3 regions of the Hylemonella sp. GW821-FHT12C09 genome follow, and region 2 is predicted to be linked to each of the others. Evidence: predicted binding sites of a transcription regulator. Region 2 holds the regulator's gene; each other region holds the start of a gene.
What was found. Region 2 encodes LexA, which represses DNA repair genes until DNA is damaged. Its sites were predicted from a motif close to ACTGTATNNNNATACAGT; they were not measured.
Positions count from the first base shown of each region.

Region 1: a site for LexA is predicted at 4,923-4,940, ahead of AC1RRP_RS02270 (PA0069 family radical SAM protein). Genes of this name have one in related genera too.
Region 3: a site for LexA is predicted at 2,432-2,449, ahead of cho (excinuclease Cho). Genes of this name have one in related genera too.

Region 1 covers NZ_JBXAQQ010000001.1:444,188-454,280, reverse strand. The annotation lists gene AC1RRP_RS02295 (DUF1631 family protein) at 1-1,522, shown strand, start outside; gene AC1RRP_RS02290 (TAXI family TRAP transporter solute-binding subunit) at 1,610-2,920, opposite strand; gene AC1RRP_RS02285 (P1 family peptidase) at 2,930-3,934, opposite strand; gene AC1RRP_RS02280 (septal ring lytic transglycosylase RlpA family protein) at 3,957-4,394, opposite strand; gene AC1RRP_RS02275 (diacylglycerol kinase) at 4,527-4,904, opposite strand; gene AC1RRP_RS02270 (PA0069 family radical SAM protein) at 5,050-6,138, shown strand; gene AC1RRP_RS02265 (copper-binding protein) at 6,163-6,507, opposite strand; gene AC1RRP_RS02260 (DUF411 domain-containing protein) at 6,538-7,011, opposite strand; gene AC1RRP_RS02255 (cupredoxin domain-containing protein) at 7,008-7,496, opposite strand; gene AC1RRP_RS02250 (multicopper oxidase family protein) at 7,504-8,886, opposite strand; gene AC1RRP_RS02245 (TolC family protein) at 8,889-10,093, opposite strand, start outside.
Region 2 covers NZ_JBXAQQ010000005.1:99,640-109,732, forward strand. The annotation lists gene AC1RRP_RS10020 (D-2-hydroxyacid dehydrogenase family protein) at 1-942, opposite strand, end outside; gene AC1RRP_RS10025 (hypothetical protein) at 1,012-1,299, opposite strand; gene lexA (transcriptional repressor LexA) at 1,331-2,014, opposite strand; gene AC1RRP_RS10035 (asparaginase) at 2,121-3,065, shown strand; gene AC1RRP_RS10040 (hypothetical protein) at 3,082-3,501, shown strand; gene AC1RRP_RS10045 (DUF6152 family protein) at 3,523-3,993, shown strand; gene adk (adenylate kinase) at 4,048-4,704, opposite strand; gene kdsB (3-deoxy-manno-octulosonate cytidylyltransferase) at 4,862-5,623, opposite strand; gene AC1RRP_RS10060 (Trm112 family protein) at 5,628-5,810, opposite strand; gene lpxK (tetraacyldisaccharide 4'-kinase) at 5,791-6,822, opposite strand; gene AC1RRP_RS10070 (ExbD/TolR family protein) at 6,828-7,262, opposite strand; gene AC1RRP_RS10075 (MotA/TolQ/ExbB proton channel family protein) at 7,259-7,894, opposite strand; gene xseA (exodeoxyribonuclease VII large subunit) at 8,245-9,546, shown strand; gene AC1RRP_RS10085 (urate hydroxylase PuuD) at 9,606-10,093, opposite strand, start outside.
Region 3 covers NZ_JBXAQQ010000001.1:692,231-702,323, forward strand. The annotation lists gene AC1RRP_RS03430 (Y-family DNA polymerase) at 1-757, opposite strand, end outside; gene imuA (translesion DNA synthesis-associated protein ImuA) at 699-1,445, opposite strand; gene cho (excinuclease Cho) at 1,455-2,321, opposite strand; gene AC1RRP_RS03445 (hypothetical protein) at 2,476-3,162, opposite strand; gene AC1RRP_RS03450 (LytTR family DNA-binding domain-containing protein) at 3,431-4,225, shown strand; gene AC1RRP_RS03455 (FAD binding domain-containing protein) at 4,423-5,286, shown strand; gene AC1RRP_RS03460 ((2Fe-2S)-binding protein) at 5,307-5,798, shown strand; gene AC1RRP_RS03465 (aerobic carbon-monoxide dehydrogenase large subunit) at 5,821-8,226, shown strand; gene AC1RRP_RS03470 (SRPBCC family protein) at 8,293-8,880, shown strand; gene AC1RRP_RS03475 (AAA family ATPase) at 8,894-9,826, shown strand; gene AC1RRP_RS03480 (VWA domain-containing protein) at 9,830-10,093, shown strand, end outside.

The DNA.
Region 1 (10,093 bases), on a different contig from region 2:
CTACCTGAAGATGCAGAAGGTCCAGCCGGTGGGTTATGTCATCCAGCGTACGGCTTCCTCCGGCGCGGGACAGGCGCCCGCCCAGGTCTCGCCCGTTCGGGGTGCCATGGCGAGCGGGCCGGCACCGATGCCACCGTCGCAGGGCGGACTTGCGCAGCAGGTCTATGCCGGCCAGCTGACCGTGCAGCAGTTGCACGGCCTCGTCTCGGGTGCGACGCCTGGTGCCGACCAGCTGGTGCAGGAAGTGGTCAAGCTCATCCTCGCCAGCATCACCGGCGATGAGCGCATCCTGCCGCCGGTGCGCGAGCTCATTGCCGGGCTCAAGCCGGCCTTGCTGCAGCTGGCCCGCAGCGACCTGCATTTCTTCAGCGACAAGCAGCATCCGGCACGCCAGCTGCTCGAGGAACTGGCGCAGCACAGCTTTGCGTACGACCGGGTCGAGGCCGAGGGTTTCGCCGAATTCCTGGCCGACATGCGCGACACGCTGGCTCGCCTGAACCCGGCCGCGGGTGCGTCCGAGACCTTCGCGCGCGTGCTGGTGCGCCTGCGCCACATCTGGTCGCAGGCCGAACAACGCCGCCAGGTGCAGCAGCAGGCCGCGGTGCAGGCGCTGCAACAGGCCGAGAAACGCAACCAGCTGGCGCGCCAGATTGCCGCACACATCCGCAAGCAGCCGGGCGCGGTGCTGGTGCCCGACCTCGTGGTGGACTTCGCCTGCGGTCCCTGGGCCCAGGTCATGGCGCAGGCCCAGATCGAGGGCAAGGTCGAGCAGCCCGGCGCACCCGACCACGTGGCCCTGCTCGAAGACCTGTTCTGGAGCGTGCGACCTGACCAGGTGCGCCAGCAGCCAGGGCAGCTGGTCAAGATCATTCCGCAACTGGTGCAGGGCCTGCGCCAGGGGCTGCAGAGCATCCACTACCCTCCCGACCAGCTGCAGCAGTTCCTCGACCAGCTCTTCGCCCTGCACCAGGGAGGCCTGGACAGCGGCGCCGCACGCAGCCCGAAGCCGGCGGCCCCACCCGTGGCCAAGACCTGGCTGGCGCCCGAGGAGGCGCGCGATTCCGGCTTCATGGACGACCTGGGGGCGGAGGATGCCCCCGATTTTTCTGCCACGGTGCCGGCCGGGTTTCCGGCCGAATTCCCGGCGACCGAGCCCATGGGCCTGGTGGCAGGGGAGGGCGATGATGGACAGCTGCCGCCCGACGAGGCTGCGGCATCGGCGCTGCCAGCGCTCTCGCTGGACCAGCTGCAGCCGGGGCACTGGGTCGAGTTGCTGGTCAGCGGGCAGTGGATGCGCCTGCAACTGGCCTGGCTGAGCGACAACGCGAACCTGTGCCTGTTCTCCAGCGCAGGGGGCGCCAACCACTCCATGACACGACGCATGTTCGACCGCCTGGTCGCGCGGGAACACCTGCGCCTGGTGGCACAGGGGCCGGTGGTCGAGCGCGCCTTCGATGCCGTGGCCGAACTGGCCATGCGCAACAGCGTCTACATGGACATCCAGGCCGATCCGCCGGCCTGAGAACTTGCGAGTGAATCCACGGCGCTGCGTCCGTCTTGCGCCCGGGTCGCTCGCTGCGATTTCTTCGCAAGTTCCGGGTGGCGATGGTCAGCTCAGCCGTTTGCGCACCATCTCGATATAGTTGCGCAGCGCGTAGAGCTCGTCGGCATACGACAAAGGCACCTTCACCCTGGCCGCGCGCCCTTCCAATTGGTTCAGCGCCTGCAGCAGCTCCTCGCGGCTGCCGTCGCCGGACTGCATGCGTTCCTCGATCTGGCGCAGTTGCCCGTACCAGCGGAACACGCGGGAGCGGATGCGGAATTCGTACAGCGGCGGCACGATGCGGCTCAGCGGCAGCAGGATGGCGATGATGATGCCCAGTGCCAGCCACATGCGTTCCAGCAGATTGGCCAGCGTGAAAGACAGGTAACGCTGCAGCAGCGGCACGCCGTTCTTGAGCGTGCGCTCGGCTTCCTGGGCCAGCGGAAACTCGGTCTGCCCGGCGTTCGGGAATTCGCGGGCCCGGTTGAACCAGCCCGCCGGTCCGTGCAGCTTGAGTGCGGCCTGCGAGAACAGCTGCAGCAGGGCCGGGTGCACGTCGGGTGTGGCCAGCAGGGTGGTGGTGGTGGCGATCAGGCGCACATCCTGCGCCGGAATGTCCCGCGCCAGGTCCACCACGCCACGCGGCAAGGTGACCGGTGTGAGAAAGGTGAAGCGGCGCGCATAGGCTTCACTCTGGCTGAAGTCCATCAGCCGCACGTCCGGCGTCTGCAGCAGCATCTGCACCATCAGCGATTCGGGTGCCGAAGCCAGCACCAGTGCGTCGATCTCGCCGGCCAGCAGCGCCATCACCGCCGGCGTCTGATCCAGGCGCGAGAGCCGCATGCTGGCCGGGGCGATGCGGTTGGCCTCGAACAGTCGCTCCATCAGGCGCGGCACGCCGCTGCCCTCGGCGCCCACGTTCAGGCGCAGGCCCTTGAGTTCCCCCAGCGCGCTCAGCTTGCCCTGGCGGTTCACCTTGCGCGCGGCGTCGGCGCGGTAGAACAGCCAGACCGGCTCGACGAACAGGCTGCCCAGCGATTCGAGTTCGTCGTCTTCGCTCGGGGCGGCCGTGCCGCCTTGCACGAAGCCGATGTCCACCTCTCCCGCGCGCAGCAGGGCCAGGTTGTCAGCCGCGCCCTGGCTGGGCCGGAGCTGGACCTGGATGCCATAGGCCGCCAGGGACTGGGCATAACGCTTGCCCAGCTCGTCATAGGCACTTTGCGCGGGCCCGGTGGCCAGCGTGATGCGCCGCGGCGGCATCGGGTCCAGCCACCAGTAGGCCAGCGTCAGCAGCAAGAGGGCCAGCAGCACGAAGGGCGCAGCCGAGGCCCAGAGGTCGCGCAAGGAGAGCAGGGTGTGGCGCAGGGCAGCAGGCATGGGGGTGCTTCAGCTGGCGGCGAACTCGGCCGCACTGGGCCAGTGCTGCTCGCCGACTGTCAGGCCCTGTGCCGCATGCACCGCATTGACCACGGCGCGTGCTGTCGCCTCGGCCGCCAGGGTGGCCAGCAGCAGCATGTCGGCTTCCTTGCCGCTGGTCCCGGTGCCCAGCGCAAACAGCGTGTCGCCGTCGAGCATGGTGTGCACAGGGTTGATGCTGCGCGCCAGCCCGTCGTGCGCCACCTGGGCCAGGCGCTGGGCCTGGGTCTTGCTCAGCACGGCGTCGGTGGCGATCACGCCGATGGTGGTGTTGTTGCCCGCCAGCAGGTGTTGCGGCAGGTGCCCGTCCAGCATCGCGTCGCGCGTGTTCTGCAGGGCATGGCCGTCGGCCGTGCGGGCGCCGGCGATCACCTGCCCGGTGGCCGGCTCCAGCACGTCGCCCACTGCGTTGCAGACCACCAGCGCGCCCACAGTGAAACCGCTGGCGCTGACCGAGGCCGTGCCCACGCCGCCTTTCATGGCGCGCGCCATGCCCAGCAGCTTGCCTACCAGCGCCCCGCTGCCTGCGCCCACATTGCCCTGGGCCGGCGTGCTGTGGCTGGCGGCCATGCAGGCCCGGTGGCCGGATGCGGCGTCGGGGCGGATGCGTCCATCGCCCACACCCAGGTCGAACACCACGGCCGCCGGCACGATGGGCACCAGGCCGTGGCCGGTGTCCAGGCCGATCTCGTTTTCTTCCAGCCAGCGCATCACGCCGCCGGCGGCGTCCAGGCCCCAGGCGCTGCCGCCGGCCAGCAGCACGGCGTGAACGTGGGGCACCAGGTTGCCTGGGTGCAGCAGATCGGTTTCGCGTGTGCCGGGCGCGGCGCCACGCACGTCGACGCCGCCGATGGCACCCTCACGTGCGATCACGACGCTGCAACCGGTGGGACGACGTGGATCGGAGTCATGACCGACTTCGATGCCGGCCACGTCGGTGATGGCGCCCGGGTAGGGCAAGTGCTGGAAAGTCATGCGCCGATTATGCGCATCCTGCCTAGTCGACGACCTGGATGCGTACCGGCACCACGCCGGCGTTGATGCTGGCGATGGCCTTGAAGGCCGAACTGGAGAGGTCGATGATGCGTCCCTTCACGAAAGGCCCGCGGTCGTTCACGCGCACCATCACGCTCTTGCCGGTCTGCGTGTTGGTGACCTTGAGCCGCGTGCCAAAGGGCAGGGTGCGGTGTGCGGCCGTCAGCTTGGCCTGGTCGAACAGCTCGCCGTTGGCGGTCTTGCGGCCGTGGAACTCATTGCCGTAATAAGAAGCCTGGCCCGTTTCGCTGTGCCCGCTGGCAGCGGATGCGCCACCACCGCTGCCGGATTTGGGCGTGCTGCTGCAGCCGGCCAGGGCCAGCAGGACCGCGGCGCAGAGCCAGCCGGCCAGCAGGCGCAGCGGCGGTGGGGGGAGGACTGTGGCAGGGTTCTGGGACATGGGGCGCTCCGTGGTCGCGGTTCACTATACCGAGCCGTGCGCCGGGATGTCCCTGCCCAGGGCCCTGTCGCGACGGATTGCCGCATGGACGCGACAGACGGCGCTGCTCTGTGGCGCGGGCCCGGTACCGGCTCAGGCGAACCGTGACCAGAGATGGGGGCCGAAGACCAGCAGCCCGATGAGCAGGGCCCCGATGGCGGCGATCAGCACGGCGGCCGCGGCCACGTCCTTGGCCTGCAGGATCAGGGGGTGGAATTCCTGCGTGACGGCATCGGCCAGGAACTCCAGCGCGGTGTTGAGGGCCTCGGCCATCCAGACCAGCGTCATGGCCAGCACCAGCCAGCACCAGTCGGCCCGCGACAGCCCCAGGACCAGACCGGCCGCCACCACCACGACCGTGGCCACGGTATGGAGCCATGCGTTGTGCTGGGTCAGCAGCAGGGTGCGCAGGCCAGCCAGTGCATAACGAAAGCTGTGCAGGCGCGCGGCGAAGCTGAAGGGCTGATGCATGGTGCGGGATCGTTCTATACTGTATTTATGTACAGTTATGTTTCCGGGCAAGTTCCGACGCTACGGTCCGTCACTCTAACGAGCCGGTGGGCGGGCCCGCTCGGGACTTACCCGCGCGTGCGCAGCCCGCAGGGCAGGCCTGACCATGGCTGACTTCAAGATTCCCCTGCAGACCCTCAAGGGGCGGGGCGCGGCCACGCGCAACGCGCACCGCTTCGAGCAGGATGCCCGCGCGGCGTTTGACGACGGCTGGTCGACCTGGGACGAGGCCTGGTCGGCGGAGGCGCCGAAACTGCAGACGGAAGTCCGCTGGGAGGACGCCCGCAGCGCGCTGGTCGGCAACGATTCGCCCGACATCGCCTTCGACCAGTCGATCAACCCCTACCGCGGGTGCGAGCATGGCTGCAGTTACTGCTACGCCCGGCCCACGCACAGCTACCTGGGCCTGTCGCCGGGGCTGGATTTCGAGCGCGTGATCATCGCCAAGCGCGGCCTGGCTGAACTGTTGCGTCAGGAACTTTCGGCCCGGGCCTACCAGCCCAGCATGATCGTCATCGGTTCGGTCACCGATGCCTACCAGCCGGTGGAGCGTGAGCTGAAGATCACGCGCTCGCTCATCGAGGTGCTGCGCGAGGCGCGCCATCCCTTCTCCATCATCACCAAGTCCAGCGGCGTGGAGCGCGACCTGGACCTGATCGCACCCATGGCGCAGGAGCATCTGGCGGCGGTGTATGTGACCATCACCACGCTGGACGGCGAACTCGCGCGCCGGCTGGAGCCGCGCGCCGCCTCACCGCAGCGCCGCCTGCGCACCATCCGTGCCCTGGCCGAGGCCGGCGTGCCGGTGGGCGTGAGCGTGGCGCCGCAGATTCCCTTCATCAACGAAGACATGGAGCAGGTGCTGGAAGCGGCCGCGGCGGCCGGCGCCCAAAGTGCCTTCTACACCGTGCTGCGCCTGCCCTGGGAACTCAACGAAGTGTTCCAGCAGTGGCTCAGCCTGCACTACCCGCAGCGCGCGGCGCGCGTGATGGCGCGCATCCAGGAGATGCGCGGCGGCAAGGACTACGACAGCAACTACGCCACGCGCATGAAAGGCAGCGGCCTGTGGGCCGACCTGATACGCCAGCGCTTCCACAAGGCCTGCGCCCGCCACGGCCTGAACCGCGGGCGGGTGGAACTTGACCTCTCGCTGTTCCGCCCCGGTCTGGCGCGCGGGCAGGGCAGCCTGTTCTAGCGGGCGTGCCTTGCGCCGTACGCCTTACTTCTGTACCGGTTCGATGGTCAGCACCGTGTAGGCGCCCTTGATCTGCTCGGCGGTGAAGCGCACGTTGTCGCCGGCCTTGACCTTGTCCAGCAAGGCGGGGTCCTGGACCTGGAACACCATGGTCATCGGCCCCATGTCGAGGTTGGGGATCTCGCCGTGCCTCAGGGTGATCTTCTTCGCCGACTTGTCCACCGTACGCACGACGGCTTCGACCTGGGGCCGGGCGTTGCTGCTCGGGCTGGCGCCATCGTGGCCATGCGTCTTGCCGGTTTCGTGGGCCAGGAGGGGGCCGCTGAGGGCCAGCAGCAGGGAGAGGGTCAGGGTGGAGAGCTGGTTCATGGGGGGTCTCATCTTCAGGCGGGTTATCGATTATCGGTAGGACTGGAACACACGGGCCGTGCCACCGCGTTGCACCAGCAGCACGTCGTAGGGGTCCTTCAGGCCGCCGTACTCGGGGCCGTCCATGCCGGGTGAACCCACGGGCATGCCGGGCACGGCCAGGCCGACGGCGACGGGCTTGTCTTTGAGCAGGCGCTGGATCTCGCGTGCCGGCACATGGCCTTCGAGCACATAACCGTTCACCAGGGCGGTGTGGCAGGAGCCGAACTTCTCGGCCAGGCCCAGGCGCTGGCGGACCTCGTTCTTGCGGTCATTGCTCACGTCATTCGTCTTCACGTCGAAGCCGCTGGCCTGCAGGTGCTTGATCCAGTCCTTGCAGCAGCCGCAGTTGGCCGTTTTCCAGACCTCGACCATGGGGCGCGGGGGCTGGGCGGCCAGGCCCAGGCCTGCCAGCGTTGCGGCCGCCAGGGCGACCGAGGTGTGCAAGAGTTTGCGTCGATTCATGGTTGACTCCTTGTGACGGTGATGCTGCCCTTCATGCCGGCCTGGAAGTGGCCGGCGATCAGGCACGCGAATTCGAACTGGCCGGCGCGGTTGAAGGTCCAGACGATCTCGCCGCGCTGGCCGGGCTTGACGTGCGTCATATAGGGCTCGTCGTGCTCCATGCCCGGATGCTTGATCATCTGCTCGGCGTGGGCGGCGAGCTCCGCGGGGGTGCCGATGACCAGTTCGTGCAGCAGCTGCCCCTTGTTCTGGATGCGCAGGCGCACGGTCTCGCCCTGCTTCACCTCGATGCGGTCGGGCGCGAAACGCATGTTGTCGGTCATGACCAGGGTGATGGTGCGCCTGACGTCTTTGGCGTCGCCGGCGATGCCCCAGTCCTTCTGCTCCTTGACCACGGGCGCATGGGTGTCGGCTTTGTCGCCATGGGCCCAGGCCGGGCTGGCGCCCAGCAGGATGGCGCCCAGTATGTAAACAAGGTGTTTCATGGTGTCCTCAGTGATGTGTGTCGTGTGACGTGGGCTTGACCGCCTTGACTTCGACGGCGCCCTGGCCGCTGTCTGGAGCGGCAGCACGGGGTGCTGCGGGGGGCGCGCCGGTCCACTCGTAGGCCTGAGTGCCGGCAGGTTGCTGGAACCAGCCCGGGTCGCTGTAGTCGCCGGCCTTCTGGGTGCGGCGTACCTTGAGCATCGAGAACATGCCGCCCATCTCCACCGGGCCGTAGGGGCCGGTGCCGGTCATCATGGGCAGGGTGTTCTCGGGCAGGGGCATTTCCATCTCGCCCATGTCGGCCATGCCGCGCTCGCCCATGACCATGTAGTCGGGCACCAGCTTCTGCAGCTTCTGCACCAGGCCGCGGTGGTCCACCCCGATCATGGTCGGCACGGCGTGGCCCATGGGGTTCATGGTGTGGTGGCTCTTGTGGCAGTGGAAGGCCCAGTCGCCTTCCTCGTCGGCGACGAACTCCACCTGCCGCATCTGGCCCACGGCCACGTCGGTGGTCACCTCCGGTGCGCGTGCCGCCATCGGCCAGGGGCCGCCATCGCTGCCCGTCACCACGAACTCGTGGCCGTGCAGGTGGATGGGGTGGTTGGTCATGGTCAGGTTGCCCACACGGATGCGCACCTTGTCGCCCAGGCGCACGTTGAGCGTGTCGATGCCGGGGAAGGCGCGGCTGTTCCAGGTCCAGAGGTTGAAGTCGAGCATGGTGTTGATCTTCGGTGTCGCGCTGCCGGGCTCGATGTCGAAGGCATTGAGCAGGAAGCAGAAGTCGCGCTGCACTTCGCTGATCAGCGGATGTTTCGTCTTCGGGTGCGTGACCCAGAAGCCCATCATGCCCATGGCCATCTGCGTCATCTCGTCGGCATGCGGGTGGTACATGAAGGTGCCGGGCCGCCGCGCCACGAACTCGTAGACAAAGGTCTTGCCCACGGGGATCTGTGGCTGGTTCAGCCCGCCCACGCCATCCATGCCGTTGGGCAGTCGCTGGCCATGCCAGTGGATGGTGGTGTGCTCGGGCAGCCGGTTGGTGACGAAGATGCGCACGCGGTCGCCTTCCACCACCTCGATGGTCGGCCCCGGGCTCTGGCCGTTGTAGCCCCACAGGTGGGCCTTCATGCCCGGCGCGATCTCGCGCACCACGGGCTCGGCCACCAGGTGGAATTCCTTGACGCCGTTGTTCATGCGCCATGGGCAGGTCCAGCCGTTGAGCGTGACCACCGGGTTGTAGGGGCGGCCGCTCGCGGGCTGCAGCGGGGGGGCGGTGTCTGGCGTCTCGCGTTGCACCGGTTCGGGCAGCGCGGCCATGGCCACCTTGCTGACCGAGGCCGCGGCCACGGCAGTGAGGGCGGCGCCGCCGAAAAAATGACGTCGGTTCATGTTCAATGTCCTCGTGCGGCCGGGGCCGCAGCGGCGTTGCCGCGCAGTTGGGTGAGCGCGCCAGGCGAGGTCGCGGTCAGGGTGAGTTGCAGGTCGGCGTCGGCCAGCCAGAAGTCGCGCTGGGCTTCCAGCGCCTGGTTCACGCTCAGGCTTTGCTGGCGAATCTCGCCCAGCAGGTCCCAGACGCTGGAGAGCATGCCGTTGTAGCGCAGCAGCATCTCGTCCCCGATGAAACGCCGCAGCGGCACCACCTCTTCGCGGTAGTGGCGTGCCAGGTCATAGGCGGTGCGCCAGCCGATGTAGGCTTCGCGCGCCTCGCTGCGCGCCAGCACGGCCACATTGCGCACGCGCACGGCCGACTGCAGGTAGAGCGCCTCGGCCCGCGCATTGCGTGCGCTGCCCCAGTCGAAGATCGGCAGCGGCAGCTCCAGCTCCCAGCCGTGCTTCTGTTCGCGCTCGCCGGCGCCATCCACGGTGCTGGTGTGCTTGTAGGCCAGCGTCATGCCGTCCAGGTACCCCGTGGCCTTCACCAGGCCCAGGGCGTCGGCGACCCAGCCGGTCTCGGTGACGGCCAGGCGCACGTCCAGGCGCTCGCGCAGCGCACGGGCTTCCACGTCGTTCTGCGCCGGTGGCCTGGCGGGCAGCTCGGGCAGGCGGGGGCTGAGGGTGAACTGCGCCTGCGCGCCCCACAGTCCCAGCAGGCGTGTGAGCTTCTCGCGCTCGCCGTGGGCGCGCTGCTGCGCGCGTGCCACCTGGGCTGCAGCGTCGGCCACCAGCACCTGTTCGCGCGCCTGTTGCAGTTTGCTGAAGTTGCCCACGCGGGTCATGCGCCGCGCCAGCTCGGCGCCGGCTTCGGCAGCGTCCTGGACGTCACGCAGATAACGCAGGCTCTGCTCGGCCGCCACGGCGTTGATCCAGGCCTTGCGCACCTCCGTGGCCAGGCGCGCGATGTCCTGGGCCGCCTGCAGCTTGGCCAGTTCATGCTGGCGGCTCTGCCACTCGCTCTTCCAGGGCAGGAAGAGCAGGCCCACCAGATCAAAGCGCAGCGCGCGTTCGATCTCGCGCTTGTCGCCTTCGGCCAGCTCGGCGATGGAGAAGTGCGGGTTGGGCACACGGCCGGCCTGCACACGCAGCGCGTCGCTGAGGTCCAGCGTGATCAGTGCCTGCTGCACGGCGGGGCTGCCCAGCAGCGCGATGCGCACGGCGT
Region 2 (10,093 bases):
GATGTTGTCGAAGGCGGCGCCGAAATACATCTCGTAGCTCTCCTGCTCGACGTAGCCGATGTGCGGCGTGCAGATGCAGTTTTCCAGGCGCAGCAGGGCATGGCCTTGCAGGATGGGTTCGGACTCGAAGACGTCGATCGCCGCCATGCCGGGGCGGCCGTGGTTGAGCGCGCTGATCAGCGCCTCGGGCTCGACCAGTTCGGCGCGCGAGGTGTTGACCAGCAGTGAGGTGGGTTTCATCAGCGCCAGGTCGGCGGGCGTGACGATGCCGCGCGTGGCCTCGTTCAGGCGCAGGTGCAGGCTGAGCACGTCGCTTTGCTGGAAGAATTCCTCGCGGCTGGCCGCGGCCTCGTAGCCCTCCTGCACGGCTTTTTCGCGCGAGGGGTCACGGCCCCAGACCAGCACGCGCATGCCGAAGGCGCGGCCGTAGCCAGCCACCATCTGTCCGATCTTGCCGTAGCCCCACAGCCCCAAGGTCTTGCCGCGCAGCACCGTGCCCAGACCGAAGTTGGGCGGCATGGCGGCCGACTTCAGCCCGGATTGCTGCCAGACGCCGTGTTTGAGGTTGCCGATGTACTGCGGCAGCCGGCGCATGGCGGCCATGATGAGCGCCCAGGTCAGTTCGGCGGGTGCCACCGGCGAGCCCGTGCCTTCGGCCACGGCAATGCCGCGTTCGGTGCAGGCTTCGATATCAATGTGGCTGCCCATGCGGCCGGTCTGGGAGATGAGCTTGAGACGCGGCAGTTTTTCTAACAGCTGGCGGGTGATGGGTGTGCGTTCGCGGATCAACACCAGCACGTCGGCATCACGCAATCGGACCGAGAGTTGCCCCAGTCCCTTGACGGTGTTGGTGTAGACCTTGGGGGGGTAGTCGGCCAGTTTTGTAGCGCAATCTAGCTTGCGTACGACGTCTTGGTAGTCGTCCAGAATCACGATATTCATGCCGCTATTGTGCCTCGGCCTCTCCTACGGGCTAACCCGGATGGAGGACGTGGCTGCGGCAGAAACCGTTCAGTGGCGTGCGACTTCGCAGGCGGCCAGGCGGTCAAGTTCGGCGCAGACGTCGGCCATGCGGCCGGAGATCACCATGCGGCCCACCTGCGAGCGGGGCTGGCCGGCTTCCATGACCCGCACCACGCGCAGCGGGCGTTGCATCGGGCGGCTGCGTACGGCGGCCAGGGCCGGGGCGCGTACGGACGGCAGGGTAGGCTCCAGCATGGCGGGACGCCGCGGCACGGCGGGGGCGAGCCAGCGCAGTAGGCCTTGCAGCGGAGTCCAGAGGGCGTAGGCGGTGTTCATCGTTGACCTTTCGGGGCGGGACGCAGCGCGTTCACATGAGCATGGTGTTGCGGATGAGGCCGACAGCCAGGCCCTCGATCTCGAAGGGGTCGCCCGGCTCGACCACGATGGTCTGGTAGTCGGGGTTTTCCGGCAGCAGTTCGATCAGGTGCTTGTTGCGACGGAAGCGCTTGACCGTCACTTCGTCGCCCAGGCGCGCCACCACGATCTGGCCGTTCTTGGCATCCTTGGTGGATTGCACGGCCAGCAGGTCGCCGTCCATGATGCCGGCATCGCGCATGGACATGCCGCGCACCTTGAGCAGGTAGTCGGGCTTGCGCTGGAACAGCGAACTCTCGACGTAATAGGTCTGGTCCACGTGTTCCTGCGCGAGAATGGGCGAACCGGCAGCGACGCGCCCGATCAGGGGCAGGGCGAGCTGGGACAGGTCCGGCATGGGCAGGGAGAATTGCTTGATGCGCGATTCATTGATGGAGCGCAGCGCCTCGCCCTGCAGACGGATGCCACGCGAAGTGCCGCTGACCAGTTCGATCACGCCCTTGCGCGCCAGCGCCTGCAGATGCTCCTCGGCGGCATTGGCGGACTTGAAGCCCAGTTCGGCAGCGATCTCGGCGCGCGTGGGCGGGGCACCGGTGCGCGCGATGGCGCTCTGGATCAGGTCCAGAATCTGCTGCTGGCGGGCGGTCAGCTTGATCGGGTACTGCGGCAGGTCCATCGTCGTGACTCCTGTAGGCGGGAAGGAGACAAGGTACTGTCTCGATATCCAGTAACTGTATTTTTAACCAGTTTTCCGGGAAATGCAAGTGGGGCAAGAAAAAATCGTGGTTTTGGGCACCGGCGGCACCATTGCCGGACTGGCGACCAGCGCCGCCGACAGCCGTGACTACCTGGCCGCGCAGAAGCCGGTGGCCGAGTTGATGACCGGCCTGGCGGCGCCGTCGGGCTTTGCGCTGCTGAGCGAACAGGTGGCCCAGATCGACAGCAAGGACATGGATCTGGTGGTGTGGCAGAAGCTGCTGCAGCGTTGTGTGCACTGGCTGGCGCAGGCCGATGTGCAAGGCCTGGTCATCACCCATGGGACCGATACGCTGGAGGAGACAGCCTTTCTGCTGCAGACCGTGCTGGCACCTCGCAAGCCCGTGGTGCTGACCTGCGCCATGCGACCGGCCAACGCAGTGGACGCCGACGGTCCGCAGAACCTGCGCGATGCCCTGGCGGTGGCGACCACCGCAGGCCCGCAAGGCGTGCTGGCCGTTTGCGCCGGCCGCATCCTTGGCGCGCAGGACGTGCAGAAGGTCCACAGTTCGCGGCTCGACGCCTTCAGCGCAGGGGAGGCCGGTGATCTCGGGCGGGTCCGGCAGGGACGCGTCGAGCGCCGGTGTGACTGGCCCGAGCCGCCTGTTCCGCAGAAGATGCTGCTGGACGTCCTGCTCAAGGCACCGGCACTGCCGCGGGTCGAGATCGTGCTCAGCCATGCCGCGGCCTGCGGCGCCACGGTGGACGCGCTGGTGGATCCGGTCGTCGCCGCGCGCCATGGGGCCCCGCCGGTGCGTGGCCTGGTGCTGGCCGGCACCGGGGGCGGCACCGTGCATCACGAACTGGAGGCCGCCTTGCGGCGTGCGCAGGCGGCCGGTGTGCGCGTGCTGCGCAGCACGCGCTGTGCCGACGGGTTCCTGCAGCCCCGGCCGTCCGACGAGTTTCCCGTGGCGCCCGGTCTGAGCCCCGTCAAGGCGCGACTGGCGCTGATGCTCGAACTCCTGCGCTGAGAGGCGGCCCCGCGTCATGTTCAGCGCCTTGCTCTCCAGTGCCTGGGCCTACCCGGCGCTTGAGGTCGTGCACCTGAGCGGCATCGCCTTGCTTTTCGGCAATCTCGTGCTGCTGGAGCTGCGGGTCTTCGGCCTGGGTGCTGCGCTGCCAGTGCGCGAACTGGCCCGCCTGAGCCTGGGCCTGGCCCTGGCGGGTTTCAGCCTGGCTGCGGCCTCGGGCCTGCTGATGTTCGCCAGCCAGCCGGCCGAGTTGCTGGCCAATCGCGCTTTCTCCCTCAAGATGCTGCTGTTATTGGCGGCGGCGTGTAATGCAGGCTGGTTCCATGGACGGGGCTCCCTGCACAAGCTCGATGGCCTGGCGCGTGCGCAGATGCTGCTGTCCACCCTGATCTGGCTGGCCGTGCTGGTCTGTGGCCGCTGGATTGCCTATCTCTGAGACAGACCACCGGAGTCACGCATGAAACGACGCACCGCGATCAGTCTTGCCCTGCTGCCCGGTCTGCTGCCGCTGGCGCGGGCCCACCATGGCTGGAGCAGCTTCGACCAGGAACGGCCCTTGTATCTGCAGGGGCGCGTGCACAGCGTGCGCTGGCAGAACCCGCATGCCGAACTGGTGCTGGAGCTGCAGTCCCCTTTGATGCTGCCGTCGGACCTGGCGCAGCGCGCCTTGCCGGCGCAGACCGCACCGGTCGATGGCAAGGCCCTGCTGGCGCGGGCCCAGCTGCCCCGTCGCAAGGACCCGCGCTGGGAGATCGAGCTGGCGCCGCTTACCCGCATGCAGGCCTGGAACGTGACACCGCTCAAGGTGGGCGACGTCATGGGCGTGCTGGGTTTCACCTTTCACGAGGAAAAAGGCGAGGCCATCCTGCGTGCCGAGTACCTGTTTGTCGGTGCGCAAATCTACGGGCTGCGTTCCAGCCCAGCCTGAGGCAGAAATGAAAACGCCCTGCAGGGCAGGGCGTTGTCTTGGCGCGCGAGCGTATCAGCCGGCCAGGGCCTGCAGGGCGCGCGCTGTGATGTCCTCCACGCTGCCCATGCCGCTGATGGCGCGGTATTTGGGGGCGGCGGCCGGATCCTGCTTGGCCCAGCTGCTGTAGTAGTCCACCAGCGGGCGAGTCTGGGCGCTGTAGACGTCCAGGCGCTTCTTGACGGTCTCTTCCTTGTCGTCCTCGCGCTGCACCAGCGGCTCACCGGTCACGTCGTCCTTGCCGGCCACCTTGGGCGGGTTGAACTTGACGTGGTAGGTGCGACCCGAGGCGGGGTGCGAGCGGCGGCCGCTCATGCGCTCGATGATGGCCTCGAAGGGCACATCGATTTCCAGCACGTAGTCCAGCTTCACACCCGCGGCCTTCATGGCATCGGCTTGCGGGATGGTGCGCGGAAAGCCGTCGAACAGGAAACCCTTGGCGCAGTCCGGCTGGGCGATGCGTTCCTTGACCAGGTTGATGATCAGGTCGTCACTGACCAGGGCGCCCGATTCCATCACGGCCTTGGCCTGCAGGCCCAGCGGCGTGCCGGCTTTCACGGCGGCGCGCAGCATGTCACCGGTGGAAATTTGCGGGATGCCGTATTTCTGGCAGATGTACGCGGCTTGCGTGCCCTTGCCGGCGCCGGGTGCGCCCAACAGGATCAGTCTCATGGATACCCTCGGATGTTTTGGTGTTCTTAGCCAGCGACAGCACCATGGCGGTGCGTGTCAGCTGCATGACTGAGGCGAGGATAGCATGCCGTAACCGGTATGAAACTTACAGATCCTGGGGCTGTTGCCATCCCCGGGCAGCGACCCTCGGCGCCTTTCAGGCGGCAAACAGCCGGCGTACGCGCGCCAGGTCTTCGGGCGTGTCCACGCCGGCGCCCGGGGCCTGCGGCGTCACGTGCACGGCGATGCGGTGGCCGTGCCACATGGCGCGCAGTTGCTCCAGGGCCTCGGTCACCTCGATCGGGGCCTGCGCCAGCTTCGGGAACAGGCGCAGGAAGCCGGCGCGGTAGCCATAGATGCCGATGTGGCGCAGCGGGGCCGGCTCCGGCAGCGTCTTGACCCCTTGGGCAAAACCGTCACGCCACCAGGCAATGGGCGCACGGCTGAAGTACAGGGCCAGGTCGCGCGCATCCAGAACCACCTTGACCACGTTGGGGTTCACGAAGTCGGCCACCTCGTGGATGGGATGGGCCGCCGTGCTCATGCTGGCCTCGGGGCGCTGGCGCAGCAGTTCAGCCACGGCCGAAACCAGCGCGGGCTCGATCAGCGGCTCGTCGCCCTGCACGTTGACCACCAGCGCGTCATCGGGCAGGCGCAACAGATCACAGGCCTCGGCCAGGCGGTCGCTGCCGCTGGGGTGGTCGACGCGCGTCAGCACGGCTTCGACGCCATGTTGCGCGCAGGCCTGCAGGATCTCGGGGCTGTCGCCGGCCACCACCACGCGTGTGGCACGGTCCAGGCCGCTGCTGACACGCTGGGCCACGCGCACGATCATGGGCAGGCCGGCGATGTCGGCCAGGGGTTTGTTGGGCAGGCGGGTCGAGGCCAGCCGCGCCGGAATCAGGACGGTGAGGCTCATTGAATCAAAGCCCCAGCTCTTCGTCGCTCAGCGTGCGCGCCTCGTTTTCCAGCAGCACCGGGATGCCGTCGCGGATGGGGTAGGCCAGGCGGGCGCTGCGCGAGGTCAGTTCCTGTTTTTCCCGGTCGTACTCGAGCGGGCCCTTGGTCACGGGGCAGACCAGCAGTTCAAGGAGTCGGGTGTCCATGGGGCGATGATAGCCGCGTCGCTTCGAGCAGACGGTCGAGTGCCGCGTAAAAAGCCGGTTCAGGCGCGAAGTTCAGGGGCACGGCCAGCGCGTCGGGGTGGTGGGCCCAGAGCTTGAGCGCATCCTTCTCGGTGCACAGCAGGGTGTAGTCGCGCTCCAGCGGGCGCTGCCAGTGGGCATAGTCGTCGTGGTCGGGGCGTGCCACCGTGAGGGTCAACGGCAGGCCCAGCGCCTGCAGCATGTCGAAGAAGGCCTGGGGCCGCGCCGTGCCGGCGACGGCCAGCAGGGGGCGGCCGTCCTGCGCCAGGGCCACCAGGTCCACCCGGCTGCCATCGATGCGCACCGCCTGGGCGGCCAGCGCACGGCGCGCCGTGTAGCCGGTGAAGGCGGGGCGGTCGCCGGTGTGCAGCACCAGGTCCACATAACGCGGCCAGGGTTCGCGCAGGGGGCCGGCCGGCAGCAGGAAGCCGTTGCCCACGCCCCGGTCGTCGAAGACGCAGATCTCGATGTCGCGCGCCAGGGCGTAGTGTTGCAAACCGTCGTCGCTCACCAGCAAGTCGGTTTGCGGATAGGCCTGCAGCAGGGCCCGCGCGGCCTCGATGCGGCGCGTGGCCACGAAGACCGGCACACCGGTGTTGCGCCGGATCAGGGCCGGTTCGTCACCCACATCGTGCACAGGGCTGTCGTCGCGGACCTCCCGGCAGTCCTGCGTGCGGCGGCCGTAGCCGCGCGAGACCACGCCGGGGTGCAGGCCGCGTGCCTGCAGGTGCTTGACGAGGGCCATGACCACCGGCGTCTTGCCCGCGCCTCCGGCCACCACATTGCCGACCACGATGACAGGCACTGGCAGCACGTGCCGGCGCAGCACGCCGCTCAGGTAAAGGCCCTGGCGCAGGCGCACCAGCAGGCCCATGAGCAGGGAAAGCGGCCACAGGGCCCAGGTCAGGGGGCCGCGTCGCCGCCAGCTGTCGATGAGGGTACGTTGCCAGGACGGCTGGTCAGGGCTGGCCATGGCCTTCAGCGACCGCCTGCCTGCGCCGAGGACTGGGTGGCGAAGGTGATCTGCGTCAGGCCGGCACGGCGTGCCGCCTCCATCACGGTCACGACGGACTGGTGGCGCGCGCTGGCGTCGGCGCTGATGATGACCACGGTGTCCTTGCCGGCCTTGGCCGCCTGCAGCAGGGCCGCGACCATCGCTTCCACGCTGCGGCCTTCGACCGCTGCGCGGTTGACGGAAAAACTGCCTTCGCTGCTGACGGCGACGATGACTTCCTTGGGGTAGTCGCGCTGGGCGTCGGTATCGGCTACCGGCAGGCGCAACTGCATCTCGGTGAACTTGCTGTAGGTGGTCGACAGCATCAGGAAGATCAGGATCACCAGCAGCACGTCGATGAAGGGGATCAGGTTGATCTCCGGTTCCTCGCGGCTGGGGCGGCGGAAATGCAGTCTCATGACGGGCTGCGCAGCGTGGCCAGGTGTTGCAGCAGGCGTTCGCCGGCCTGCTCCAGCGTCAGCAGGTATTCATCGACGCGGGCCCGGAAGTAGCGCCAGAAGATCAGGGCCGGAATGGCGATGATCAGGCCGAAGGCGGTGTTGTACAGCGCGATCGAGATGCCTTGGGCCAGTTGCGCGGGGTTGCCACCGGTGGCGCCACCCGCCGGCGACTGGGAGCCGAAGATCTCGATCATGCCGACGACGGTGCCGAACAGGCCCATGAGGGGCGCCACCGAGGCGATGGTAGCCAGCGCACTGAGATAGCGCTCCAGGCGGTGGGCCACGACGCGGCCGCTGCTTTCCAGGGCGTTGCGTAACTCTTCGTCGCTGCTGCCCGGTTTGGTCTGCAGGGCCTGCAGGCCGCTGGCCAGCACCTCGCCCAGGGCCGAGTTCTTCTCGAGCTGGGCAATGACTTCGGGCGCGGGCAATGCCGTGCTGGAGGCTTTCAGCACTTCGTCCAGCAGTTGCGGGGGCGCGACCTTGGCGGTCTTGAGGCTGAGAAAGCGTTCGATGATCAGGGCCAGTCCCAGGATGGAACAGATGATCAGGGGCCAGATCGGCCAACCAGCGGCTTGTATGATGGAAAACAAAGGGATCCTCCACGCGAATGTGCGTTCCGATTATGACCGAGGCCGATGGACGAAGCGCTGTTGGCGCATCGCTCATGCCCGTTCCGGCCGGCATGCGGCAAAGGCAGCCAGGTAGCCCACAGTTCATGTGGATAACTTTGTGCAGAAGTGTTGGGTAGGTGCTCCGATGCACCTGTTCATGCGCGTTTGCGACAGAACGATGACAAAAAAGGCAGATAAAAAACCAATGAAATCAATGGCTTGCACCGAAAAATCAGGCCCGGAGGCGACCAGTGCCGTGCCCTGTCAACGGCCCACCTGCTGTGGAGTAGTCTGCTGCGCCCACTCGGTCGCGCACCGCATGCTTGCTCATGTCTGAGTTCGACAACCCAGTCGGCACGCCGCGTATCTGGCCGGTTGGCGCGCTGTGCCGCGCCGTTGCTGATGCGCTGGATGCCCGCTTCAATCCTGTCGCGGTGCGCGGAGAGATTTCAGGCTTCAGCCGCGCGTCCAGCGGGCATTGTTACTTTGCGCTGAAGGACGAAAGCGGGCAGATCCGCTGCGCCATGTTTCGCCGCGCGGCCGGTCTGCTGGACTTTGCGCCGCGTGACGGAGAACTGGTGGAGGTGCGCGGTCGCCTGGGTGTCTATGAGCCGCGCGGCGATCTCCAGCTCATCGTCGAGTCGATGTCACGTGCCGGCCAGGGTGCCCTCTTCGAACAGTTCCTCAAGCTCAAGGCCAAGCTGGAAGCCGAGGGCCTGTTTGACGCGGCGCGCAAGCGCGAGTTGCCCCTCCAGCCACGCGGCATCGGCCTGGTGACCTCGCTGGGGGCGGCGGCCCTGCATGACGTGGTCACGGCCCTGCAGCGGCGGGTGCCGCACATCCCGGTTTTTGTGGCGCCGGCGGCGGTCCAGGGGGCGGCGGCGCCAGCCGAACTGGTGGCCGCCCTGCAGCGGCTCTATGGCCTGGCGGAGCAGGGCAGCCCGGCGCTGGACGTCATCCTGCTGGTACGCGGAGGTGGCTCCATGGAGGACCTCTGGGCTTTCAACGACGAGCGCCTGGCCCGTACCCTGGCGCAAAGCCCGGTCCCCGTGGTCAGCGGTGTGGGGCACGAAACCGATTTCACGATCGCCGACTTCGTGGCCGACCTGCGCGCGCCCACGCCCACGGCGGCGGCCGAGCTGGTGGCCGAGGCGCGCAGCGTCTGGCTGGGGGCTCTGGAGCTGATGCAGACGCGCCTGTCCGATGCCGTGGAGCAGCAACTGGACCGCCAGAGCCAGCGCCTGGACCTGGCGGCCAGCCGCCTGGGCCGTCCTTCGGGCTTGGTGGCCCGGCAGCGCCTGGCACTCTCGGCGCAGGCGCAGCGCCTGCGTTATGCCGCGACGCATGGGTTGACCCAGCGCCAGCGCGATCTGCAGCAGTTGGGCAAGGCCTGGCCGCAGTCCGCGCAGCGTGGATTGCAGAGCCGGCAGCAGCGCCTGGAGCGCGCCGGCCTGCGCCTGCAGCTGCTGGACCCGTCTCTCGTGCTGCAACGCGGTTATGCCTGGGTCAGCAATGAACGCCATGAAGCGGTGACCCGTGTGCAGGGGCTGGCTCCTGGCCAGGTCCTGCATCTGCACTTTTCCCAGGGGCAAGCGGACGTCAGCGTCACGGCCATCCGGGACCCGGAGTAAGCGCGTCTTCCAATAGCAAAGGGCCGCGTCCCGCGGCCCTTTTTTCATACCAGCGGGTGTTACAGGCCGCCGTTTTGCTGGGCCACCATGCAGAACAGCATGGGGATGGAGAGCATGGTGTTGAAGCGCGAGATCAGCATGGCCAGGCGGGCTGCCCTGGCCTTTTCAGCCGCTTCCACCGCCACGATGCCCAGGGCCTTCTTCTGGTTCGGCCAGATGATGAACCAGACATTGAAGGCCATCACCAGGGCAATCCACATGCCGATGCCGATGGCCGTGAAAGGCTTCTGCAGCATCAGCGCGCTGCCGATATAGCCGCTCATCGTTGCCAGCAACAGGCCCGTGACGACCGTGGCCAGGGCGGACCAGCGGAACCAGAACAGGGCGGTCGGTGCGATCACCTTGGTCACCGCCGGTTTCTGTTCATCCGGAATCCTGGGCATCGACGGAATCTGCACGAAGTTGAAATACCACAGCAGACCGACCCACATGACACCGCACAGGACGTGCAGCCAGCGCATGACGAAGGTGGCCCAGGCATGGCTGG
Region 3 (10,093 bases), on a different contig from region 2:
GTACGGGCAGCTGGCCGTGGTGCAGCTCGCCACGGCGCACGAGGTCGTGCTCCCAGTGCAGGGTGATGGCGAGCACACCGCGCTGGCGCGCCTGCAGCCAGCTGGCCAGTTGCCCCAGCAGGCGGCGCGCGCCGAAGAGCATGCCTTCGGCTACTTCGATGCGGCCCATGAATTCGAGCCGCGCGCTGAATGTTTCGGGCAGCGCCACCCACTCATGGGCCTCGGGCCGCTGGCCGTAGGCACGGTCCAGCGCGTCGAGCAGCGCGGCACCGAAGCGGCGCGAGACACCGTCGCGCGGCAGCGCGCGCACATCGCCCAGGGTGCGGCAGCCCAGGCGCGCGAGTACGCTTGCATGTGCCTGTGTGGCGCTGAGATGGGGCAGAGACAGTGCGTCGAGCGCGGTACCAAGGCGGCGCGCGGTACAGGACACGGCGGGTACGGGTGCGGCGTCACCCGCCGGCGGCAGCGTGCGCAGCAGGGCCAGCGCAGAGAGGGCCGTGGGCGCGACGGCGAGACCCGTGCCGCCAGCTACAGCCAGCTCGTCACGCAGGCGCTGCAGCAGCGCGCGCTGGCCGCCGAAGAGGCGCAGGCTGGCCCCGGCTTCCAGCAGTACGGCCTCTTCCAGCACGCAGACCCGGGGGCTGAACGACAGGGCCCACCAGGCAAGGGCTTGTTGTTCAGGGCTGGGCGGCAGGGGCTCATGCGCTCTGGAGCTGGCGTCGGGCGGTGCGGGTGGGCGCAGGGCGATCCACAGCATGGCCGGGGTCCTGGAGGGGCCGTCGCTTGCGCAGCGCGGTCATCACGGGCAACGGCGCGGCAAGGGTGAGGGGATGGTCAATGTGCGGGCCGCGGCGCTTGAGCAACTCAATGCTCAGGCCCGGCTCGTCCGCCGCTGTGCGCAGCGTGAGGCGCAGCGGCGCGGGCGAGGACTCGTGCCGCGCGGCCTCGGGCCGGAAGGCGAACACCAGAGCCTGCGTGGCGCTGCTGGCCAGTTGCAGGCGACGCAATTGGTCGGGCCGCGCCTGCGGCAGCCAGGCCAGCAGCGCGCCGAGATCGCGGCAGCGCAGCACCTGCTCGGCGGCCCAGAGGCGCTCGGCCGGGGTGTGTGCGTCGATGCGCAGCAGCTGCGCGGCGGGGATGCCCGCCGCCACGAGCGCGGGCAGGTGCGGCAGGTGCGGCGCGCCGATGAGCACGAGCGGGCCCTGGGCCACGGCGGCCTGGAGCGCGGGCAGCAGCAGGCGCCATTCATGCTGGCCGCTCTGCAGCTGCAGCACTTCCGTCAATTGCCCCAGGGGCCAGCCGCCGCCGGGCAGCTCGGCATCGAGCTCGGCATGGCCGCTGGCGAGCACGGCCTGCGACTGGGGGGCCAGCTGGTCCGCACGCCAGACGCCCGCGAGTTCGTCGGGCGAGCACGCGGGCAACACAAGGCGGAGCGCGGCGGACATGACGAAGCTTCAAAGCGCGATGAGATCCGCCGTACCCGAGAGCAGCGGGCGGCAGAGAATCTTGTAGCCGTCGGCATCGAAGCCGATGGCGCTTTGGTCCAGCCCCCGCGCCTGGGCCAGGCTGTCCGCACTACCGAGGTAACACCAGTTGCGGATGACGTGGATCTGCTCCAGACCCTCTTCGTCACGTTCACGCAGGCCGATGGCGCCCGCGTGCGGCCAGCAGGCCACGCGCAGGGTTTCGAGCGCCTCGCACAGGCGCGCCTGGTGCGCGGCCAGGGTTTCGTCGCCACGGCAGACACCGGCGCACTGGTGCAGCGCGGCGCGAAAGCAGGCGCGGCCCGGGGCCAGGCGCTCCAGGCCCAGCGCGCCGTAGCAGAGCTTGTGCAGGTCGGCCAGGTCGCGCAGGCCGTCGAGCGCGGCGTGGCGGCTGCCGTAGAGGCCGAAGAGGTCGGGCGTGGTGGCGAAGTTGTGCGTGCGCGCGTCCACCACCTCGGGGCGACCCGCGGCGCCCAGGCGCAGCGCGCAGAGCTGGCGGCTGCGGCGCAGCTTCTGGTTGTAGAGCGGTTGCTGCTGCTTGATGAGGCTGGCCTCCAGCAGCAGCGCGCCCACCTCCCCCGCGGTGCGGCGATGGGTGATGAGGCGGGTCTGGCGCAGCAGGCGCGCTTCGTCGGGGTTGCGCAGGTGCGAGAGCACGCGCGCGCGCAGGTTCACGCTCTTGCCGATGTACAGCGGCAGCGCGTCACCGGGCTCGCCATGGAAGGTGTACACGCCGGGCAGATGCGGCAGGGCCTCCACGCACGCGCGCAGGTGCTCGGGGTATTCGTAGAGGCGGGCCTCGTCGAACTCGAGGCGACGGCGGGCGGGGATGTGCATGGCGACACCTCGTCCTGTCAGTGCCTGCGGCGGGAAACCGCCCGACCCCGCGCCGAGACGGCCACAGACGGCCGGGCAAGGGCTGGCAGCTTTTCGGGAGAGATCCATATACTGTTCATGTGTACAGTATATGGAATTTGACGTTGCGGGGGAATCAGCCGGGCGACGGACGGTTGCGCCAGGCGAAGAAGCCGCGGTAGAGGGCCACGCTCAACACCATGCCCCAGGTCATGCCGGCGAACATGCCGCCCAGCATCCCGGGCAGGGTGGACTGGGTGTCCAGCGCCTGCCAGCGCGCCAACCAGAGCGCACCGGCCGTCATGCCGATCAGCATCCAGCCCGAGCACATCAGGTTCTGCGCGAACAGCGAGCAGAGGTAGCGGCCGCAGTGCGGGCGCAGCACGCGCAGGCTGGGGATGGCGCCCAGGCCTCCGGCCAGCATGCCGATGTGCATGCCGGGCAGGAACTCCAGGTGCAACACGAGGCTCTCGTAAAAACCCAGTCCGGTGGACTGCAGGCACAGGCTGTCGAGCCGCGCCGGGCCGCTTTGCAGCACGTCCCACAGCAGGCCCAGCAGCATGCCGCCGAAGCCCAGCGAGAGCATGACGTGCGGCGGCGAGAGGCCGGCGCGCTGCGGACGGATGAAGGCCAGCGCGGCGCAGCCCGTGGCCACCGCGAGCAGGGTGCCGGCTATCAGCAGCGGCTGCGCGTCACCGGGCAGGGCCGAGCTGCGGCCCAGCGACCAGAGGGTGAACGCCACCGCCGCCACCAGCAGGGCGGGCGTGAGGGTGACCGAGCCTATGCTGCGTGCCAGCCAGTGGGGTTGCGGGGCAAGGTTCATGGAACGGTTCGTCGCAGGCGTGTGCGGTCTATCTAATAAGACAGTTGAGGAAAGCTATCGGGACCCCGGGTTTACACGGTGGTCGTGCGCGCAGCAAGTCCCCGACACTCTCGTCTCCTGTCGGCACTCTAAAGGGCCGACCGGGCTGCTGCAGTGCCCGGTGAACGAAATGCAGCCCGCCTGCACGATTGCCCGGCCCCGTGCATGAGCGTCCAGCCCCGGGTATTCCCCCTGCGCTTCGTGAGACATTGCCATGAAAAACTGCCCCATGCAACACGCTCAGCCGGCCAATAGCAACTCCTGGCTTTATCTGCTGGAGCGCTTCGACGTCGGCGTGATTCACCTCGACAAGGACCTGCGCGTGGCCGGAATGAACGACTTCGCACGCCGCAGCCTGCCGGTGCAGGACAAGCTACCCTTCGACAAGTACGTGCTGGACTTCCACCCGGATGCGGCCAAGAACAAGGTGAAGTTCCTGCTCGACCAGGCCGAGTGCCCGGTGAACAATGCGCCGCCGATGGCGATGATGATCAACATCCCGGATCGCATGCTGCTGATCAAGGTGTCCAAGATCGGCGACATGCAGGGTGCGACCACCGGTTACACGCTGGTGTTCTATGACATCACGGACGTGGTCAGCCACGAGAGCGAGGGCACCACGCGCGGCAGCCGCGAGACGGGAGAGAACCACGAGCAGCAGCGCCGCCAGTTGCGCAAGATCCCCACCATCAAGGCCAACCGCGTGCTGCTGGTGGACGTGCCGGCCGTGTCCTTCATCCGCTCCGAGGGCCACTACACCTGGGTGCACACGGGCCAGGGCAGCCAGTTCTGCAACCTCAACATCGGCGACCTGGAGAGCCGGCTGGACCCGCAGCTCTTCCTGCGCGTGCACCGCAGCTACATCGTCAACCTCTCGCATGTGGACGAGATTGTGCGCGACGACGGCCGCATGACCTTGCGCATGATGGGCACCACGCCCGTGGAGATCCCCGTCTCTCGCGCCAGCGCGCCGCGCCTGCTTGAGCAGTTGGGTCTGTCAGACCCCGCACCCTCGCGCACTTAATTAAGCCCCCGGCAATATAAAGGCCTGCGCTGGAGCAGGCCGGTGCGTCACTCCGGTTCGTGCACCGGAGCTGCCGTTCGTGCGCGCGCGCAGCGCATTGATTTCTTCAAGTCCGCAAGCGCGCGGGCCGCCGGTAGATTGCGGCCTCTGATACCGCAACGCCGTGCTGCACGGCAACAAAAGCAAGAGGAGACATCGTGATTCCACCTTCATTTGCCTACCATGCGCCCCGCACCCTGCCGGAGGCTCTCAAGCTGCTGAGCGATCTGGGCGACGACGCCAAGCTGCTTGCCGGCGGCCACAGCCTGTTGCCCATGATGAAGCTGCGCTTTGCCCAACCCGGCGCGCTGATCGACATCAACCGCATCCCCGAGCTACGCGGCATCAAGGAAGAAGGCAGCCTGATCCGCATCGGCGCCATGACCACCGAGAACGAGCTGATCGCCTCCAAGCTGCTGCAGCAGAAACTACCACTGCTGCCGGAAGCTGCCCAGCTGATCGCCGACCCGCAGGTGCGCAACCGCGGCACCATCGGGGGTGACATCGCCCACGGCGACCCGGGCAACGACCACCCGGCCATCGCCATGGCGCTGGATGCCACCTTTGTGCTGCAAGGCCCCAAGGGCGAGCGCAAGGTGAAAGCCACCGAGTTCTTCCAGGGGACCTACATGACGGCCCTGGCCGATAACGAGATCCTCACCGCCATCCTGGTGGCGCCGTTTGCAGCCGGCACCGGCTACGCCTACAGCAAGCTCAAGCGCAAGACCGGTGACTGGGCCACGGCCGGCGCCGCCGTGATCCTGAACATGAGCGGTGGCAAGGTCACGCAGGCCCGCATCGCCCTGACCAACGTGGCGCCCACCGCGCTGCGCGCCAGCGCCGCCGAGCAGGCGCTGGTGGGCAAGGCCGTCGATGCGGCCACGCTGAACGCCGCCGCGGCGGCCGTGCGTGCCATCTGTGACCCGGCCGAAGACCTGCGCGGCGACGTCGAATACAAGACCGCCATGGCCGGCGAGATGGCCAAACGCGCCATCCAGGCCGCGGCCGCCCGCTGCAAGTGAGAACCAGAGGAGTCACAAGAATGAGCAAGCACATCGTTTCCATGACCGTCAACGGCCGCAAGGTGGAAGAGGCGGTCGAGTCGCGCACCCTGTTGATCCACTTCCTGCGCGAGAAGCTGAGCCTGACCGGTTCGCACATCGGCTGCGACACCAGCCACTGCGGCGTCTGCACGGTGGACGTCGACGGCCAGTCGGTCAAGGCCTGCACCCACCTGGCGGTGCAGTGCGAAGGCAGCGACATCAAGACCGTGGAGGGCCTGGCCCAGGGCGGCGTGCTGCATGCCGTGCAGGATGCCTTCTACAAGGAGCACGGCCTGCAGTGCGGCTTCTGCACCCCCGGCATGCTGATCCGCGCCTACCGATTCCTGCAGGACAACCCCAACCCGACCGAAGAAGAGGTGCGTGCCGGCATGGCCGGCAACCTGTGCCGCTGCACCGGCTACCAGAACATCGTCAAGGCCGTGATGACCGCCGCCAGGACGCTGCAACAACCCCAGAAAGTGGCCGCCTGAGCGGCCCACCAGGAGACACACAATGAACGCACCGATCAGCGATCGTGAAAAGGCCCTGATGGGCATGGGTGAGTCCCGCCTGCGCAAGGAGGACGCCCGTTTCATCCAGGGCAAGGGCCACTACGTCGACGACATCAAGATGCCGGACATGGTGCACATGGACATCGTGCGCTCGCCGCTGGCCCATGCCCGCATCAAGAAGATCAACAAGGAAGCCGCGCTGAAGGTTCCGGGCGTGCTGGCCGTGCTGACGGCCGACGACCTCAAGCCACTCAAGCTGCACTGGATGCCCACCCTGGCCGGTGATGTGGCCGCCGTGCTGGCCGACGAGAAGGTGCACTTCCAGATGCAGGAAGTGGCCGTGGTCGTCGCCACCGACCGCTACGCCGCCGCCGACGGCGTGGAGGCCGTGGAAGTCGAGTACGAGGAACTGCCCGTGGTGGTGGACCCGTTCGAGGCCCTCAAGCCCGGCGCGCCCGTGCTGCGCGAGGACCTGGCCGGCAAGACCGAGGGGGCGCACGGCAAGCGCTACCACCACAACCACATCTTCACCTGGGACGCGGGCGACAAGGCAAGCACCGACGCTGCATTCGCCAAGGCCCCGGTCACGGTGAAGCAGGACATGTTCTACCCGCGTGTGCATCCGAGCCCGCTGGAGACCTGTGGCTGCGTGGCCTCCTTCGACCCGGTGCGCGGCGAACTCACCACCTGGATCACCCACCAGGCTCCGCACGTGGTGCGCACCGTGGTGTCCATGCTCTCGGGCGTGCCCGAGTCCAAGGTCCGCATCATTTCGCCGGACATCGGCGGCGGCTTCGGCAACAAGGTGGGCGTCTACCCCGGTTATGTCTGCGCCATCGTGGCCTCCATCGTGCTGGGGCGGCCCGTGAAGTGGGTGGAAGACCGCATCGAGCACCTGTCTTCCACGGCGTTCGCGCGGGACTACCACATGACGGGCGAACTGGCCGCCACACAGGACGGCAAGATCCTGGCGCTGCGCACCAACGTCATCGCCGACCACGGCGCCTTCGACGCCTGCGCCGACCCGAGCAAGTTCCCGGCCGGCCTGTTCCATATCTGCTCCGGGTCATACGACATCCCGACAGCCTACTGCAAGGTCGACGGTGTCTACACCAACAAGGCGCCCGGTGGCGTGGCCTACCGCTGCTCCTTCCGCGTGACGGAGGCGGTGTACCTGATCGAGCGCATGGTGGACGTGCTGGCGCAGAAGCTGGGCATGGACAAGGCCGAGATCCGCGCCAAGAACTTCATCCGCAAGGAACAGTTCCCCTACAAGAGCGCCTTCGGCTTCGAGTACGACTCGGGCGACTACCAGACCGCGCTGGACAAGGTGCTCAAGGCGGTGGACTACAAGGGCCTGCGCGCCGAACAGGCGAAAAAGCGCGCCGACCCGAACAGCCCCACGCTGATGGGCATCGGCCTGGTGACCTTCACCGAAGTGGTGGGCGCCGGCCCGACCAAGATGTGCGACATCCTGGGCATCGGCATGTTCGACAGCTGCGAGATCCGTGTCCACCCCACGGGCAGCGCCATCGCCCGCATGGGGACGATCACGCAGGGCCAGGGGCACCAGACCACCTATGCGCAGATCATCGCCACCGAGCTGGGCATTCCGAGCGAGGTGATCCAGGTCGAGGAGGGCGACACCAGCACGGCCCCCTATGGCCTGGGCACCTATGGCTCGCGTTCCACGCCGGTGGCCGGTGCGGCCATTGCGCTGGCGGCGCGCAAGATCCACGCCAAGGCCAAGAAGATCGCGGCCCATCTGCTGGAGGTGAGCGAGGCCGATCTCGAGTGGGAGATCGACCGCTTCAAGGTCAAGGGCAACGACGCCAGGTTCAAGACCATGAAGGACATCGCCTGGTCGGCCTACAACAAGCCGCCGGAGGGTCTGGAGCCGGGATTGGAGGCGGTGCACTACTACGACCCGCCGAACTTCACCTACCCCTTCGGCATCTACCTTTGCGTGGTGGACATCGACAAGGGCACGGGCGAGACCAAGATCCGTCGTTTCTACGCACTGGACGACTGCGGCACCCGCATCAACCCGATGATCATCGAAGGCCAGATCCACGGCGGCCTGACCGAGGGCTTCGCGGTGGCCATGGGCCAGCTGCTGTCTTTCGACAAGCAGGGCAACATCCAGGGCAACTCCTTCATGGATTACTTCCTGCCGACCGCGGTGGAGACGCCGCACTGGGAGACCGACTACACGGTCACGCCCTCGCCGCACCACCCGATCGGTGCCAAGGGCGTGGCCGAGTCCCCGCACGTGGGCAGCATCCCGACCTTCACCAGCGCGATGGTCGATGCCTTTGCCCACCTGGGTGTCACGCACTTCAACATGCCGCACACGGCCTACCGCGTGTGGCAGGAATTGAAGAAAAACGGGATCGCCACGAGCTGATCGCGGTCTGTGCAAGGCGGTCGCGCGAGGGCGCGGCCGCTTCTTTGTTTTACCTGGAAAGTTTTCATGGAAGTTACTCTCGACAAGCAATACCCCGTCACTGCCGGCCTGGACGCTGCGTGGGCCGTGCTGTCCGACATCAACGAACTCGCCACCTGCATGCCGGGTGCCGCCATCACCGAGCAGGTGGATGCCAACCACTACAAGGGCAGTGTGCGCGTGAAGGTGGGCCCGGCCGTGGCTGCGTTTGCCGGCACCATCGAAGTGCTGGAGGTCAATGCCGCCAGCCGCACGCTCAAGCTGATGGGCAAGGGGGCCGACAAGGGTGGCTCTTCCGCTTCCATGGAGCTCACCGCCAGCCTGCTGCCGGCGGCCAACGGCCAGTGCACGCTGCGGGGGCATTCGCAGGTCATCGTGAACGGCAAGTTCGCCCAGTTCGGCGGCCGCATGATGACCTCGGTGTCCGACATGATCCTGGCCCAGTTTGCCGAGACCTTCTCGCAGAAGGCACAGGCCCTGCAGGGCGCCGAAGCCGGCGTCGGGCCTGCGGTGGCCGCTGCGCCGGTGGTGGCCAAGGAGCTCAATGCCCTGGGGCTGATCTGGGCCCTGATCAAGCAGTTCTTCTCGGGCCTGTTCGGCCGCAAGGCATCCTGATACGCTGAGCACCATGACCGCACACGAAGTGCTCGCCACCCCGCAGGGCTTGCGCGAACGCCTGCACCAGGCCGGCTACATTGCGGACGAAGACCTGGCCAGCCTGGTCTGGATGAGCCTCACGCTGGAGCGTCCGCTGCTGCTCGAAGGCGAGGCAGGTGTGGGCAAGACTGCCATCGCCGCTGCCTGTGCCAAGGCCTTGGGCCGCAACTTGTTGCGACTGCAATGCTATGAGGGCCTGGACCTGAACCAGGCCGTCTACGAGTGGAACTACAGCCGCCAGCTGCTCGAAATCCGCCTGACCGAAGCCGGGCAGGGTGACAAGTCCGCGCTGCGCGACAACCTGTTTTCCGAGGCCTTCTTGCTGGAGCGTCCGCTGCTGCAGGCCATCCGCTCGCCCCAGCCTTGCGTGCTGCTGATCGACGAGATCGACCGCGCCGACGAGGCCTTCGAGGCTTTCCTGCTGGAGATGTTGTCGGAGTACCAGATCACCGTGCCAGAGCTCGGCACGCTCAAGGCCATCACCAAACCGCTGGTTGTGCTGACCAGCAACGGGACGCGGGACCTGTCGGACGCGCTGCGCCGGCGTTGCCTGTTCCATTACGTGGACTTTCCCTCGCTGGCCCGCGAGATCGACATCGTGCGCACCCTGGTGCCCGAGGCAGCCACGCGACTGGTGGAGGAGGCGGTGGCCTTTGTGCAGCGCCTGCGCAAGGAAGATCTGGACAAGACACCCGGCGTGGCCGAGACGCTGGACTGGGTGCGCGTGCTGTTCAAGCTGGGCATGAAGGAACTGCCGGTCGATCCGCAGTTGCTGGTGTCCACGCTGGCCACGCTGCTCAAGACGCGCAACGACCGCTGGCAGGTGACGGTGGAGCGGGTAGGCAAGCTGATTGATGGGCCACGCATCGCCCAGGACGTAGGCGTGGCCGGCGCGATGAAGTAGGCCATGGTCGCCGTCGACCCGCGCCAGCAACTCGGCGAGTTCGCCCACTACCTGCGCGAGCACGGCTTCACCCTGGGTTATGCCGAGGTGGAGTTGATGGCGCGCGCGGCCGCATCCCTGCCGCTGGACCAGTGGCAGCGCATCCAGGCCTTGTGGCGCGGCATCAGCAGCGGCAGTCGCAGGCAGTGGCAGAAGTATCCGGACCTGCACCAGGCCTTCTGGTTCCCGCACAAGGTCAAGGGCAGCACGCGCAGCACGGGGCTGACG